2 regions of the Colwellia sp. M166 genome follow, and region 2 is predicted to be linked to the other one. Evidence: riboswitches for the same ligand, from Rfam matches in the RefSeq annotation. Region 2 holds a riboswitch; the other holds the start of a gene.
What was found. Region 2 has a riboswitch for lysine ahead of dapA (4-hydroxy-tetrahydrodipicolinate synthase). Riboswitches for the same ligand answer to the same signal wherever they lie in the genome.

Region 1: another riboswitch for lysine. It lies ahead of lysC (lysine-sensitive aspartokinase 3); the one in region 2 lies ahead of dapA (4-hydroxy-tetrahydrodipicolinate synthase).

Annotation. Positions count from the first base shown of each region.
Region 1 is NZ_CP040755.1:453,979-462,352, reverse strand. Features, by position in the region: gene dmeF (CDF family Co(II)/Ni(II) efflux transporter DmeF) at 1-421, shown strand, start outside; gene queE (7-carboxy-7-deazaguanine synthase QueE) at 581-1,255, opposite strand; gene queC (7-cyano-7-deazaguanine synthase QueC) at 1,325-1,981, shown strand; gene lysC (lysine-sensitive aspartokinase 3) at 2,066-3,442, opposite strand; lysine riboswitch at 3,698-3,889, opposite strand; gene FGD67_RS02165 (ElyC/SanA/YdcF family protein) at 4,118-4,870, shown strand; gene FGD67_RS02160 (Nif3-like dinuclear metal center hexameric protein) at 4,896-5,654, opposite strand; gene FGD67_RS02155 (class I SAM-dependent methyltransferase) at 5,712-6,470, opposite strand; gene gloB (hydroxyacylglutathione hydrolase) at 6,531-7,340, shown strand; gene FGD67_RS02145 (LysM peptidoglycan-binding domain-containing protein) at 7,419-8,374, shown strand, end outside.
Region 2 is NZ_CP040755.1:2,871,187-2,879,560, reverse strand. Features, by position in the region: gene mgtE (magnesium transporter) at 1-89, shown strand, start outside; gene pmbA (metalloprotease PmbA) at 195-1,550, opposite strand; gene yjgA (ribosome biogenesis factor YjgA) at 1,656-2,174, shown strand; gene FGD67_RS13065 (succinylglutamate desuccinylase/aspartoacylase family protein) at 2,256-3,404, opposite strand; gene FGD67_RS13060 (PLP-dependent decarboxylase) at 3,435-4,613, opposite strand; gene FGD67_RS13055 (2,3,4,5-tetrahydropyridine-2,6-dicarboxylate N-succinyltransferase) at 4,706-5,455, opposite strand; gene dapA (4-hydroxy-tetrahydrodipicolinate synthase) at 5,452-6,456, opposite strand; lysine riboswitch at 6,536-6,743, opposite strand; gene FGD67_RS13045 (DsbA family protein) at 6,860-8,152, opposite strand; gene FGD67_RS13040 (methyltransferase) at 8,330-8,374, shown strand, end outside.

The sequences.
Region 1 (8,374 bases), 2.4 Mb from region 2:
TCATGACCATAACCTAAAAGCTGCTTATCTTCATGTTTTGGCAGACACCTTAACTTCTGTGCTCGCGATCATTGCATTATTAATCGGTAAGTATATCGGCTTGATTTGGCTTGACCCCATTATAGGAATAGTAGGAGCTGTAGTTATTTTTCATTGGTCATTTGGTCTAATTAAAGAATCAAGTACCGTACTTTTAGATAAATCTGTCGATAGCTCAATACTAGATAAAATATCGCTGGCAATGAAAGAGAAAAACACTATTATTAAAGATATCCATATATGGAAAATAGCAAATTCTCACCAAGCTGCCATTCTTTCTGTGTCATCACACGAAGCGTTAGACTTAGATGAGTACAAGCATATCCTCAAGGGATTTCTCCCCAAACTCTCTCATATTTCTATTGAGGTTGTTGACAAATAACGAGTCGTTCAAGCCTTTTACATCGCAAAATATGAATCAGCTGTATTTATACCTTGCAGCATAAATGCAGTTAATCACTTACAGAATATTGTTATGTCTAGGCTTCATAAGCAAAAAAGTAGCGCTAAATAGTAGTAAAACTTACTGTCATAAGAGCGCTTATTCAATACCAATATATTTATGTACTTGCACGGATAAGCGCCAGTTGTTTTCAATACAGGTGGTAATCGCAAGTTCAGTTGCACGTTGTTTTTGGCTGATGGGCTGTAAATAAATTTGTTTATTTTCAACTTGGTGCTGAGCGAGTAATGCTTTTAAGTCAACTACATGTTGTTCAGTTGCCACCGGGTGTTTGATTTCATTTGCGCGTTGCATCGCACTGGCTAAAATTTCATAACCACCACGCATATTCACTTTCGGTGACACCGTAACCCAACATTGTCTTGATACTCTAATTTCAAAAGTGCCGGAGGTTTCAACTTGGCAACTGTAACCTTGGGCTTCAAAATATAAACACAATTCGGTTAAATCCACCATACAAGGTTCGCCACCAGTAATGACAATATGTTTCGCTTTAAAACCTTGCTGAGCAAAGATTGTGGCAATATCATCAAGTGATAAGTTCGACCATTGCTCGGTTTCTTGCGATTTACTTAATAGTTGCTTACTACTAATTTCTAATTCAGGATGAATATCCCAAGTATGTTTAGTATCGCACCATGAGCAACCGACAGGGCAGCCTTGTAAACGGAGAAAGATTGACGGTTGGCCAGTAAAAGAGCCCTCGCCTTGCAGAGTTTCAAACAGTTCATTTATTTTATAACGTGTGGTCATTACTTTAATGCTTAGATAATTTCGAGTAGAATGCGCAAGTTTTCATTATACCTCAAGAGACCTGTAAATATGAGTAATAAAGTCGTAGTAATTTTTTCCGGTGGCATGGATTCATTCACGGTACTTAACCGCGCATTAAAAGACGGAAAAGAAGTCTATGCTTTAACCTTTGATTATGGCCAAAAGCACGTGAAAGAAATTGCCTGTGCAAGTAAAGTATGCGAACAGTTAGGTGTTGCTCATAAAGTTATTGATATTTCGGCAATTAACCAGTTATTAGCCGGTTCATCTTTAACCGATGATATCGACATTCCTGAGGGGCATTACGAAGCCGAAAGTATGAAATCAACGGTAGTGCCTAATCGTAATATGATTTTATTGTCATTAGCGGTGGGTTATGCCGTGTCGGTAAAAGCGTCACAAGTTTATTATGGCGCTCATTCGGGCGATCATGCTATTTATCCCGATTGTCGACCTGAGTTCGTGATGAAAATGAACGATGTTTGTCAAATTGCCAACTATGAAGCCGTTGAGATTTTCAGCCCATATTTAACCGATACTAAATCTGACATATTAACTGATGGCTTAAAAATGGGCCTGAGTTATGAAAATACTTGGACTTGTTACAATGGTCGAGAAAAGGCCTGTGGAAGATGTGGTGCCTGCCAAGAGCGTTTAGAAGCCTTTGCTGATAACAAAACTACCGATCCTTTAGCTTACGAATAAAGCTAATCACACAATAAAATAACTAGTGAAAAGGCCATCAATATGGCCCTTTTTGCTTTCATTATTTATCTCATAGCCTAGCAGTTATTGCATAAATAGTGTCTCGTGCAAGCGCTCAACAACCTGATTCGCATCAGCCTCTGGTACCAGAAAACACAGGTTATGGTTACTCGCGCCATGACAGATCATACGGATATTAAAGTCATTCACCTTGTCGAAAATACTGCTACCCACACCTTTCGTACCGTGAATTTTATTCCCGATCACCGCAATTAGACTTAAGCCATGTTCGACACTGACTTCACAAAGTTGTTCTAACTCTTCCACAACCGCTTGAGTTAATAAGGCTTGCGTTGAACCGTGTGGATTATCAAAAGTTAGCGCGACACTGATCTCACTAGTGGTAATTAAATCAACACTGAGTTGATGTTTTGCCAAGACAGTAAATACTTTCGCTAAAAAACCACTGGCATGTAGCATTTGTGGACTTTTTACCGTCACTAGCGTCTGCTCACGCCGCAGGGCAATTGAACGATATGTTGGACTAGACTCTACATGACGTTGAATGCGTGTACCACCGGCTTCTGGCTCTTTACTTGAACCAACGAATACCGGAATATCTTGGCGCATAGCAGGAATAAGCGTAGCAGGATGGAGGATTTTAGCGCCAAATGTTGCCATTTCAGCGGCTTCACCAAAGCTTATTTCGTTAATTGAGCGTGCTTGTTCAGTAATACGCGGATCAGTGGTAAAAATACCGACTACATCAGTCCAAATACTTAAGTTGCTGGCTTGCAATGCTTCAGCTAAAAGTGCTGCACTATAATCAGAGCCACCTCGACCTAGCGTGGTGGTGTTGCCCTGTTGATCACTACCAATAAAACCTTGAGTAACGATAATTTGGTCTGCTAATTGTGGTAAAAGCAACGCCTGAGCATTGCTCGCTAGTTGTGTTAAATCAACTTGTGCTTTGCCATAAAGATCATCAGTTTTCATCACTTGACGAACATCAAAATAATGACCATTAACACCAACGGTTTGTAATACTTGTGCAAAGATGCGCGAACTTAATTGTTCGCCAAAACTTAGAATTTGATCACTATTTTGCAAGCTAAAGGCTGTTGCTTGTTTTTCTGCGCAAATTGTTAAAGCCTTTAAAAGTTCGGCAATTTCTAGATCTAAATTTGCTTGGCAAGTTAAATGCTGTGTGATAGCAAACTGAATGTTACCAATAGCGCTAATGATTTCTTCCCGTTCAGTTTCGGCTACATTTTCTTGGCTCAATCGTACTAATTTATTGGTTACACCGGCACTTGCTGAAACAACAACGACACGATTACAGGCATCGTTTTTAATAATATGCGCGCAACGCATCATGGCTTGGTAGTCAGCGACACTGGTGCCACCAAATTTTGCAACGGTTATTTCACCAGTCCTTGCTTTACTAACGACTACTGACATGCAAGTTCTCCATGCGATTGAACATTTGAATAACAGAAATTAGCCAAAAGTATGTGGCTAGATAGATATATCACTAAAGACCGACTAATACGGCTTGTAAGATGAGATGTTAACATAAAAATTCTCCCTAATAGCGAGCTAATACTTGATAGTTGTAAAATAAATCAAATATAAAAAGCTAATAATAAACAGGAAGAGCATGACTGAGTGTAGAGCGAATAAGGTTAAAAAAACCGGAAATTCAGGCGGTACTATTCAGCCAGAAGCTCTCCACCCAAACCTAGAAAAACACTTGTGTTTCTAGCGGTGACAGCCCTAAGGATTCAGCCTTAGTGACCGAATGCGATATGCCCCATATCAACATTCTCGGCAATTGTCCCCCTCAATAACAGTCCAAGGATGGGGTCCTCATGTTACTTACCTGGCAATTGCACCTCTTCTGGTGTGAAAGTTAGTATAATTACTCATAAACATTAGATTTATAATGTTATTATAAAATAGTCGAGTAAAAATTCTAATTTTCAACTCAGCTATTAAACCCTATCTAAATTAAAATATCAACAGACTTTTAGACGTCCAAAGATTAAGTTAATTAGCTGCTGATACCGCCTCACATAATTGCTATGCTTGAACAGAAAACAACTTAAAATCAATTATTGCTTTGGAATGAATAACATGGATTTATTTTTACTGAAAAAGATTATCAGTTTTATGCTGATGCCATTGAGCATTATTTTATTACTTTTATTTATCGCTATAGTTTTTTATCGTCTGAAACCTAAACTCAGTTTTTGGTCATTATTGCTCGCCACCACACTACTATTTTTCAGTAGTTTTCCACCGTTGTCAGACACCTTAATGACACCATTAGAAGATAACTACCCTGCTTTTACTAAAAGCGTAAAGCCGGTTGATTATATTATTATTTTAGGCGGAGCTCATAGCTCTGCAGAAGGTTTACCTGCAACAAGTCAATTAAAGTCTAGTTCGCTTGAAAGATTAGTTGAGGCGGTGCGTATTTATCACTTACACCCTGAGGCACAAATAATAACCTCAGGTTATGCTAGCGATGATGAGAGTTCAAATGCAGAAAAAGTTAAACAAGCTGCCATTATATTAGGTATACCTAAACATAAAATACTGACAGAAAATTTTCCACAAGATACCGAAGAGGAAGCGCAACTTATCGCACCAAGAGTATTAAATAGAAATGTTGTGCTAGTCACTAGTGCCAGTCATTTACCTCGCGCTATGGCGTATTTCAAAAAGTATGGCGTTAACGCAATACCAGCTCCTGCAAGCCCTTCGGTGAAAAACAACGGGCAAGTAGCTTGGCCATATTACCTGCCTCATGTGAAAACACTACAACAAACCACTGGCGCTTGGTATGAAACACTAGGCCGGATCGTGCAATGGTTTAAAAGCTAACCGATATTAAATAACCGATAGCTATCTATGCGGGATTATCAATATCGATAAATTTAGCATCTACTGGCAGATGTTGATTAAAGTAATCTGCCAGTGCTTTTGCCCCGTAACGCTCGGTGGCATGATGACCCGCACAATAAAAATGAATGTCCATTTCGCGGGCAATATGCGTTGTTTGTTCAGACACTTCGCCACTTATAAAGGCATCTATGCCCTGTTCAGCAGCTAATTCAATATAGTTTTGACCACCGCCACTACACCAAGCAACCGTTTTAATTATTTTGTTTGATGGCGGTGCAATGTGCAGACAAGTACGATTAAGCTTGGTGTTAATCCGTTGCTCCAATGCTTGGGCGCTTAGCGCTTGTGAAAACTCTCCGCGCACAGCTACACTGAAGTCGTTACCTGCTTCTAGTGGTTTAACGTTTTCGATAGCAAACAATTTAGCTAATTGTGCGTTGTTACCTAGCGTTGGATGAATATCTAACGGCAAGTGATAGGCAAATAAATTAATATCATGATCTAACAAGGCCTTAATACGCTTATGTTTCATGCCTCGAATGACATAACTTTCATTCTTCCAAAAAAAGCCATGATGTACGACTAACGCATCAGCTTCTTCCACAATCGCTTGTTCAATTAACGCTTGGGTTGCGGTTACACCGGTAATAACTTTGGTTATTTTTTCACGGCCTTGGATCTGTAAGCCATTTGGACAGAAATCTTTGATCTGTTCAGGCTTTAATAAAGTGTTTAAATATTTTTCGAATTCATGAAGATGCATGGCTTAATTTTGACCTTAAATGACACGTTATTATTGAGTAATGCGTAAATATGCTCATTACTTAGTTAATTTGTTTATTTTTCTTGATGAGTTCATCGTTGGTACTTTTACCGGCTCAAAGCGCGGCCTTAGCTGCCATTTCGCTTTAATAGGCGTTAAAGGTAATACCCGCTTTTTCGCAACAATGACATAAACAGAGCCTAAGCTTGGGAAATAACGGTCAGCTAACTTACGCCAATGTTCACTGATAAGCCCAGAGCTGGTTTGTCCGGATAACGATGAGTGTAAGAATCGTCGATCGAGTTGGATTTCAAAGCCCATTAAATGTAGCCAATCTTTCACTCGCATCGGCGAGAAAAACCTTTCATTCCAAGGGCTTTGTTTACGTCGATAAGGCACAAACTTATTTAGCCCAACGAGACTAAAAGGGTTGAAGCCGGTGATCACTAAATAACCATTTGGGATCAATACTCGATTAGCTTCACGCACAACATGATGTGGATCTAATGAAAACTCTAACGCATGTGCCAGTAAACACACATCAACGCTATGCTCTTGTAGTGGTAAGTCATCTATCTCTGCAACAATATCACTGTTTTCATGCTGACTCGTTAACGTTAACTGGTGCTTGATCAGACTTTTCTCACTATCAATACCACCACTTAAGGCGCCAATTTTTAGCATATGATAGCCAAAAAATTTCGGCCACCAAGGCGCTAAGGTTTGATTTATATTAGCAACAATCAATTCACCATTAGGCAAATGTTGCCATGATATAGGATGATAGGGATGCCTAAACGCAAGTGCTGGCTTCATTATATTAAACGTAAGAAAAAATGAGTATAATCATAACTTCAGTATACTCAGGAGCCGCACATGCTGCAAAGTCAAAGCACCACTAATATGAAAGTTTCTATGATAAAGGCCTTTTCAGATAATTATATTTGGGCCATTTCATCAAATTTAGCTAACAGTATGGCCTTAGTGGATCCCGGCGATGCTGATGCTTGCATCGAGTTTATTGAGCAACAACAGCTGCAATTATCGACTATTTTAATCACCCATCATCATGCTGATCACGTTGGCGGCATTAATAAATTAGTCGCTTATTGCCAGAGTAAGCAATGGCCATTAACCATTTATGGCCCTGAAAGTGAAAATATCCCACATTGTGATATTGCGCTCAATGAAAGTCATACCGTGAAATTAGCTGATTTAGACTTTGAATTTGAGGTAATTGATCTTCCAGGGCACACCAGTGGTCATATTGCTTATTTATCACAGGATAATTTATTTTGCGGCGACACTTTGTTTTCTGGCGGTTGTGGTCGACTGTTCGAAGGCACCCCGAACCAAATGCTAAGCTCTTTGGAAAAGCTCAGCGCGCTACCTGAACGTACACACGTTTATTGCGCACATGAATACACTCTAGCCAACTTAAACTTTGCCCTCACCGTCGAGCCTTGTAATAGTGAATTAGTGCATTATTACAACCAAGTGCTGCAAAAACGTGAGCAAGACATTGCCACTATTCCAAGCTCTATTATGCTGGAAAAGAAAATCAATCCATTTTTACGCTGCGATAAAGACAGTTTAATGACCAGCGCCAGTGAATTTAGTGGTGATGAGGTTAATGATAAATTAAAAACCTTTAGCATTATTCGTGCTTGGAAAGATAATTTCTGATGCTTTTTATCGTGCAATTCTTGAATAAGCACACTAAATAAGTGACACTGACGGCAAGTAAATTTAAAAAGACACTGCATGAAGTACCTAACATTATCTATCGCAACCGTTCTACTATTGTCCGGTTGCCAATCAATTTTAAATCAAACTGACTCGAATAACCTTGAAACTAATGCAGAAAATCAAGCACTAGTGGATGTAGCCTCAGCAGCAGAAATCAATCAGGCCTTACTGATGGATGAAGCCATAGATGTTATTCACCCGATTGCTGATGGCAATATTGACCTAGGCAATGATGTTCAAGAAGACTATTTGTCTAATGATGTTTGGCAACGTATTAGAAGTAAACTTGAGTTCAGCATACCTGAAAACCCACGTGTTGCTAGTCAACGAGCCTGGTTTATAAAGCATCCCAGTTATTTAAATCGTGTCGCAAAACGTGCAGAGCCTTTTTTATATTATATAGTAGAAGCATTAGAAGCTAACGATATCCCTGTCGAAATTGCCTTACTGCCTATTGTTGAAAGTGCTTTTGATCCCTTCGCCTACTCGCATGGTCGTGCATCAGGTATGTGGCAGTTTGTACCAGACACAGGCAAACGTTTTGGTATGAAACAGAATTGGTGGTATGACGGACGACGCGATGTTGTTGCCTCAACTCAAGGTGCGATTAAGTATCTAAAGTATTTACATAAATTTTTTGACGGTGATTGGATGCTCGCCCTTGCAGCCTATAATTCTGGTGAAGGCCGTGTACAACGTGCAGTTAGAAGTAACAAAAAGAAAAATCGCCCTACTGACTTTTGGTCTTTAGACTTACCAAAAGAAACCCGTGCCTATGTGCCTAAATTATTAGCCCTAGCCGATATCGTCAAGCGTAGTGATGAATTTAAAATAAAACTGCATAAAATTGATAATAACGCAGTGCTCAGTCAAGTAGATATTGGCTCACAACTGGATTTAGCAAAAGCAGCACAATTAGCACAATTATCATTAACCGAATTGCAACGTCTTAATCCCGGCTTTAATCGTTG
Region 2 (8,374 bases):
CATTGGCCGGTAGCGTCATTCTCACTACCGTTACCGATGTTGTCGGAATATTCGCCTTCTTGGGTACCGCAACGTTACTGCTAGGGTAGAGCAGCCGTCAGTTTTAAGCTGTCAGTCAAAACAAGTGGAGCGGCTCAGGACTGGTTTTTGCTTTTAACTAAAAGCTGATAGCTATTAACTTCCAACTTTAATACTTAACTGCCAGCCACTTGCATTTCATTAACGATAATTGAGCCGGTATGAATACTACCACGCATATCAATATCATCTCCTATTGCCACAATACCAGTAAAAATATCTTGGAGCTTTCCAGCAATAGTTATTTCATCAACCGGATAAGCTATCTCGCCATTTTCGACCCAGAAGCCTGCAGCACCGCGTGAATAATCGCCCGTGACTACATTAACCCCTTGGCCCATCATTTCAGTCACTAACAACCCCGTACCCAATGTTTTTAACATGGCATCAAAATCACCACCTTGACCAGCGCCTTTCATACCAAGTTGCCAATTATGAATACCGCCGGCATGACCCGTTGTTTGTAAACCCAGTTTACGTGCTGAATAACTAGTGAGCAGATAAGTCGCTAACTTACCGTCGGTAATGATTTCACGATCAATGGTTGCGACACCTTCAGCATCAAAAGCGCTACTCGCTAAGCCTTTTTTGATATGAGGACGTTCGCTAATATTCAAAAACTCAGGAAAAACTTGTTTGCCAATTGAGTCCATTAAAAAAGAAGATTTACGGTATAAATTGCCGCCACTGATGGCGGCGATAAAATGCCCAAATAAGCTATTTGCAATATCGGCACGAAACATCACTGGCACTTTAGCCGTGGCGAGTTTGCGCGCACCTAAACGAGACAAGGCTTCCATAGAGGCCTGTTGACCTATCTTGCGAGCAGTTTCCATTTTGTCAAATTCGCGGCTGACAGTATAAGCATAGTCACGCTGCATATCGTCACCTTCGTTGGCGATCATCACACAACTCAAATTATGCCGCGTACTTGGGTAGCCAACCAGTTGGCCATGACTGTTACCATACACTTTAAACCCTTCATAACTTGCGAGTGTCGCACCGTCTGAATTGGTTATACGCTTATCATAGCTAAGCGCTGTGTCTTCACAGCTTTTAGCGATACTTATTGCTTGCTCCGTTGTTAACGCTTTCGGGTGATATAAATCTAAATCTGGAGGCGACATCGCTAACATTGCTTTATCAGCCATGCCAGAGCAATCATCAACCGAGGTATATTTGGCAATATTGACCGCAGCTTCAATCGCTTGTTTTAATGCTTTTTCTGATAAATCAGCTGTCGAGGCGCTACCCTTTCTGCCGGCTTTGTAAACCGTAATACCTAGCGCACCGTCACTGGTAAATTCTACATTTTCAACTTCACCTAGGCGAGTACTAACACTCAGACCTTGTGTACGGGTCATAGCAACTTCAGCACCATCGGCGCCCAGTGACTTTGCCAGTGTCATGGCGTCATTAACACGTGTTTTTACATGCTCTATTTGCATTTGAATACTATCAGAATCGCTCATGGGTAAATTATTTCTCACATTTTATCGATACAAACAACAGGAATGTTTTTGCTGGTACAGCTTTGTTGTATACTACAGGTAACAATCACTTTATTACTTAACATTATGCCCCAGTCTGCCAACGATATCGATGAATTAGAAGAAGAATTACTGAGTAAATCGGAAATAAAACGAGAAATGCATCGACTGCAAGACTTTGGCCTTGTCATCGTCAAAATGTCGAAGCATCAACGCAGTAAATTACCACTGACTGATGAGCTTAAAGCTTCAATGGTGCTAGCAGATAAAATTGCCAACAAGCACGAAGCATTACGTCGCCATGTGCGCCACATTGCTAAAATACTAGCTGAAACTGATCTTGAGCCGATTAAACAAGCAATGGATGTTATGGCTAATAAGCATCAACAAGAATCAGCGAAGTTTGATAAATTAGAAAAAATTCGTGATGAACTTATCACCCAAGGTAATGACAACATCGAAGACTTGCTAGCCCAGTGTGAAACAATGGAAAGACAGAAACTTCGACAATTAGTGCGCCAGGCGAAAAAAGAGCATAAAGAAGAGAAGGTGGGTAAACATTATCGTGACCTGTTTGCCTACTTAAAAGAGCATGTGATTTTTTAACTAAAAGTCAATTTGAGCTTTAATAAAAACGCCTTGATTTACAAGGCGTTTTTATTTCTCTTTGCGCGATAATACCCGCAGTTATAAAATACTGTACTGACTAAACACTTTATAAAGTTCAGTGCCTTGATTAACGCTCGCTGACGCAAAGTGCAAAATAGGAATCACGGGATGATCTAAGCTAATGTAGTGTAATGGATCGCCATCACCGTAATTATCCATTCGAAGAATTCGAGCTAAAGGCTCTCCTGCCGCTAATGGTTGACCAAATTCAGCTAAATAATCTACCATGCCACCCATTGGTGAATATAATGCTTTGTAATCGGCTAGCATGCAGCTATATCGGATCATGCTTTTAGGGTGAAAATCGTTACTCTTTATCACGCCTTGATATTGTAAATAACTTAAAATACCTTGTGCATCTTCATGGGCAACATCTAAATCTATTTGTTCTTGTGAGCCTAATTCAACAGTAAAGCTTTCTTTAATAATTAAATCTTGCGCATAATTTTCATCCGCTTTCGTTATCGAAAAATCACGCCCTAACTGAGCAAACGCAAGCTTTAGCTGCCACCAAGGACAAAAAGTTGCTTCATCTAACGCGCCATCAAAACTGTTAGGAATTAACAAGGTATGTGGAATATCAAAGTACTTGGCACTTTCCTTCGCATATTCGGGACAATATAAATGTTTGCTCGAAATAGGACCGGTATGTAGGTCTAAAACAATATCAGCTTGATGGGCTAATTGCTGTAATTGAAAAGCAATACGCTGCCCAGTAGTCAGGCCATAAATATTATGATTAAGTTTTTGCTCAATCTGCTCCAACAGTAAAGCTTTAAAGGCACGCTCTATTTCAATAGCTGAGTGGCTCAAATAGGCTTGTGCAAAAGGTTCAATGATATCAGCAGCAAAATAGTACATTCGATTCCAGTTAACACCAGTGATGGGATCAAAACGCCCTAAAGTGTACTCACCATTTTTATGGTTACATGCAACAGGGTTTGCATAAGGCACTAATGTAATACTGCTGTTAAGTTCAAGTGTTTTTAACTGCTCTAAGAGTTGAAAAATAACCGCATTGCCCTGTACTTCTGCGCCGTGCATATTGGCTTGAATATAAACATCTGGCCCCTGCTCTTTACCCTTGATCCGATAAACCGGCACCGTTAGCGCCGCGCCACTGGCCATTTCACCGACGTGCATAACTTCTTTACTAATTACATTCATAAATAACCTTATTCTAGCTGTTCAGCCCGATCAGCGTAAATACCATGACGCTGGCTCTGCTGTCCGCACCTGCTCAATTTTTCCGCGCTGTAAAACGTATTCGGCAGCCACTTGATGGCAAAGAAAGAACGGCATACTTTCAGTAAAACCATAGGCGCCAGCCAAACCAAAGACTAGCTGATCACCAACACCGACATCATCAGCTATTGCTAGTGTGCCCAATTTATCTAAACTGGTACAAAGTGGACCATGCAAATCAAAATAACGCGGGCTTGCTGTAGACTCTCTGAGCATAGCAACTGGAAATGGCTGTTCCGTAATCGCAGGGCGTAATAAATGATTAATCCCCCCTGCTAGTACTAATTGTTGTTGCTGAAAATTCTGCTTACGATCGACCACAGAAGTTAGGTAATAGCCCATTTCAGCAACGGCATAACGACCTAACTCTAACCAAAGTTCACTGACACCAGCACGCGCTTTTATTATTGCTAAGTCATTAATAATTGTCGGCCAACTCAAACCTTGCTCTGTTTGTAAATAGTCAACACCTAAGCCCCCGCCTAAATCTAATACTTCTAAGTTCATGCCCAAATTTTCAGCTAAGGTTAATAGTGGCGTAACCATTTGCGACCACAACTCAAACATACGTGCATTGCTGAGCATATTTCCCCATTGAAAAATATGTAAACCATTGATATTCAATGCTGAAAAATCAGCTACCTTGATTGTTTGCCATTCATCACAAGATAAGCCAAAAGCCGTAACTTCATTACCACCTAAGGGGTTTTTTTCACCCTCTTGCCATTGCAATTGCACTCTTAATAGCACTTGTGGTCGACAAGAGAGTTCATTAGCTGCTTGGTTTAGCCATTGTAGTTGGTTTAAACTTTCAACCACGAAAGTGCGTACACCTTGGCGTAAAAAAGCTTTCATCTGAGATTTTGACTTTGCTGGGCCTGTATTTAAGATGCGATCTGCAGCAATATCTTGCGCTAATACTTGGCTCAATTCGCCTTGGCTAGCAACATCAAAATTAAAGCCTTGCTGCGCTAAGGTTTGTATTACTCGCGACAAAGGGTTTGCCTTAACAGCAAACCAAAGCTTAATAACATCTTGTTGCATGAGCAGCGATAAATGTTGCTTAAGAGAATCTAAATCATAAAGAAAAAAACCCGCTTCATCTTCTGCTATATCATCGCTAGGCGGCATTAAATCACGGTGCTTATTCAGTGATGCCATTAAGCTAGCGCTAAGCCAACTAGGCCTAGCCTTATCATTTAACATTTCAGTCATTCTTATTCCTAACGCAGTACTGATTCAAGCTCTAAGGCGGCATTACTTTTTTCATCACGGTATTTAACAATTAACGCACAAGCCATATTAAGCCCGTGTTGCTCAGCCCAAGCACCGGCAACAGGGCGTGTACCGGGCACAACCACGGCATTTTCAGGAATATCAGCACCTTTGGCTAACATTAAGTTATTAACGCAATCATATACAGGTACTGATGCTGATAAAGAAACCCCCGGTGCTAGAACCGCACCTTTTTTCACCACAATCCCTTCCACAATAATCACCCCAGCGCTCAAAAAAGCATTATCTTCAATAATCACTGGGCTTGCACCGATAGGCTCAAGCACACCACCAATTTGTACCGCCGCAGAAACATGCACATTCTTACCAATTTGTGCACACGAACCTATCAATGCATGACTATCAACCATAGTACCGCTGTCAACAAATGCACCAACATTAATATAAGCGGGTGGCATAATAATCACACCTGGTGCGACATAAGCACCACGACGAACCGATGAGCCACCCGGCACCATTCTTACCTGATCACTAACGGTAAATTCACGCGCAGGTAAATTATGTTTATCAACAAAACCACGATAAGCGCCTTCAAACTCAATATTTTCTCCAGCTTTAAATGCCGCTAAAATAGCGTGTTTAACTTCAGTGTTAACTTGCCAGTGGCCATTGCTATCTTGTACTGCTGCTCGAGTTTTACCGGTTTCTAAATCTGTTAATGTTTGCTGCCAAGTCATGAAGTTAGTTCTCGTAAGTTAGTTTCTTCTAAAGGGGAATGTAACGCAGTATCGCTATCAGAGCGATCCATCTGGGATACAGTATTTATAGTCTGGCTAAGCAGCCATTGTTGAATTCTTTGGTCAATAGCTTGTAAGCCATGATCTTCTGCAAGCTCGTCTTGGCAAAGTGGCAAACGTAGCGTCGCTGAGCTAATAACGTTCAATTCAGCGAGTAAAACTTTTACTGCAATTGGACTCGTCACTTGAAATAATGCCGAGATTGCTTGATGCCAGAGCGGAAAGAGACCGGCATGATTTTTAGCTAAAGCTAACTCGACATATCTACGGGTTGCTTCAGGCCAAACGTTGGCACAAACCGACACTAAGCCTTTAACATCTGCCGCCGCGAGATACGGCATCATGGCATCTTCGCCACTATATAGCTCAACATTAGGGCAATGTTGACGGTACGCTAACAGTTTATTGAGATCACCACTGGCTTCTTTTAATGCCCAGCAATTTTCATGACTTTGCACTTGCTGCAAAGCACTAAGGGCAATCTCGCCGCCCGTTCTTGACGGCACGTTATACAACATACAAGGCAGTTTAGCGCTATCAAGTAACGCCTTAAACCATGCAGCTTGCCCCTTCGGACCTGGCTTGGCGTAAATAGGGCTAGTCAGTAAATAAGCACTGATCGGTAATTGGTTACATTGTTCTATCCAAGCACTCTGTTCATTGAGGTTATAGCCTCCTACCGCAACCATCAATGGCACGTCTAATGACATGGCGCTAACATATTCAACAATTGTTAAACGCTCTTCAGCGGATAACGCTATACCTTCTCCCGTGCTACCCAATAACAAAATGCCATTTTTTGCCTTATTTTGCTGTAACGCTAAGTGTTTTAAACTGGCATAATCAATTGCACCATCAGCAAATAATGGCGTGATCAAAGCAGTCCAGACCAAAGGTTGCTCTGTAAGGGAATTATATTCTAAAGATTCTTTTTGATTCATTGCTCTCGAACTCTTGTGTTCGGAGAACTTTTAGGCGCTTGCACAGGCTAAATTTCAAGAACGAAATTTGGCCTTTACAAAGGCCAGAAGCTCTCCACCTAGTAAGGTGACAGTTGCAAGGATTCAACCTAATACTCCATTGTTTCTTAGTTAACAATCAAGCTTTAACAACCGATATTGGTACCATCAAAAATACCACTACCTCGGCGTTATACCCCCTTATTATTGCTCATTAGAGTTTGATCTCTTCACAATAACTACCTGGTTAACGCTCCTCTTCTGGCCCTTTCATCGTTTGATTAATTTTTTACCATCAATCTCACTGGAATAAGGGACGACAATATTAAAACATTTAAATCTAAGCACAGTCAATAGACGTCTATACGTATATTGATATTTTAATCTAACAATTTGATAGTAATGATTTTATTTCTTTTTCCAATAATGGAATACGATCTTGCCCCCAATAACTGCATGTACCGTAAGTAAAACAAGGTACACCCCAAAGGTTTAACTTATTCAACGCCACTTGATTGACATCAGCCCATTGCTGCCAATCATGCGTTTGCTGAAAAGCACGAGCATCATCGACATTTAAAGCTAAATTTTTCATTATCTTATCAACATTAACAGCATCAGCTAACTCAATACCGTCAACATAAATTGCTCGAAAACACGCTAGCATATACTCAGTTGCTTTGCCTTGTTGCTCAGCCCAAGCGAAGAAACGGTAAGCATTAAAGACACCATCACCTAAAGGATCGACAAAACCGGTAAACTCAATGCCTAGTTTTTTAGCCTCCCGTATCGAATCTAAGTAAATATATTTTTGTTTAACCACAGGAATCGATGCACCACGCATCAATAGAGGCAATACCGGCTTGATAACAAGCTCAAGTTGATTACGCTCAGCTAAAGCAATCGCTTGCACAAAACCTAAATAAGAATAAGGACTACGTAAGGATAAATACACCACCAAAGGCTCTGAGTGAATACTAGCTAGCTGTGTGGCTTTAGTCTTAGCGCTATTAGCTAAGCAATCATTAGCATGCGTCGGTTTTTCAAGCCTAATAGTCGGCGCAAGTGCAGCGGTTGTATGATCCATTAAAGCAAACTTCAATAACAGGTTTTCAAAGTGATATAAGCGATCAACCCCCACAAACCAATGGCCAGCAAAAAAAATGTTTGCTGGGGCATAATGTCCTTTTTCTTGCAAGCGTATTTGATTTTTAACTTGATGATTTATAGGGGGTGTCGAGGTCTGCAGATGTTCAGTGTATTGATCACCCCAGGTTTTTATAAAAATTTGTTCCGCATTTTCAATATTATTCACCAGGAGTTGCCATGTTTGCTGGCCCGTAGTTAATACTAGCAATGAAGGCTCATGAGTAATGTTAACGAGTTGATACTGTTCAGCAATTAAATTAGCATCTTTAATAGCCCATTGCCGATAGAGTTTTGGTGAAATGGTAATCCCCGGTAACGCCCCCCAAATAAAAAGCACTTTAAAATTGAGACTATACTGCTTTGATAAGCGAGATAGCATTTGTACCAACATAAAGCTATGTGGATCATTGAGTGACAAATACACTTCAGCTTGCGCTTTTTGACCAAAAAAACGTCCAAGCATAAAATAACGAAAGATTAATATCTCTTGCCTAAATTGACTATGTAGCCATTTTATTTTTAATCGCAATAACGTTTTACTAAAAATAGCTAACTCCAGAGGGACTAATGATGGCGAGATAATCAAATTCGCGTAGAATACGCAACATTATGACATATTAATTTCAACGGCGATGCTTATTTGTATAAAACTTATACAAACAAGTAACTGTAAATTAGTAACATTTAACATCCAACAGGTACCTTCATGGCAATAAGCAATATTAACCAATTATTGATCCGTAATCTCGAG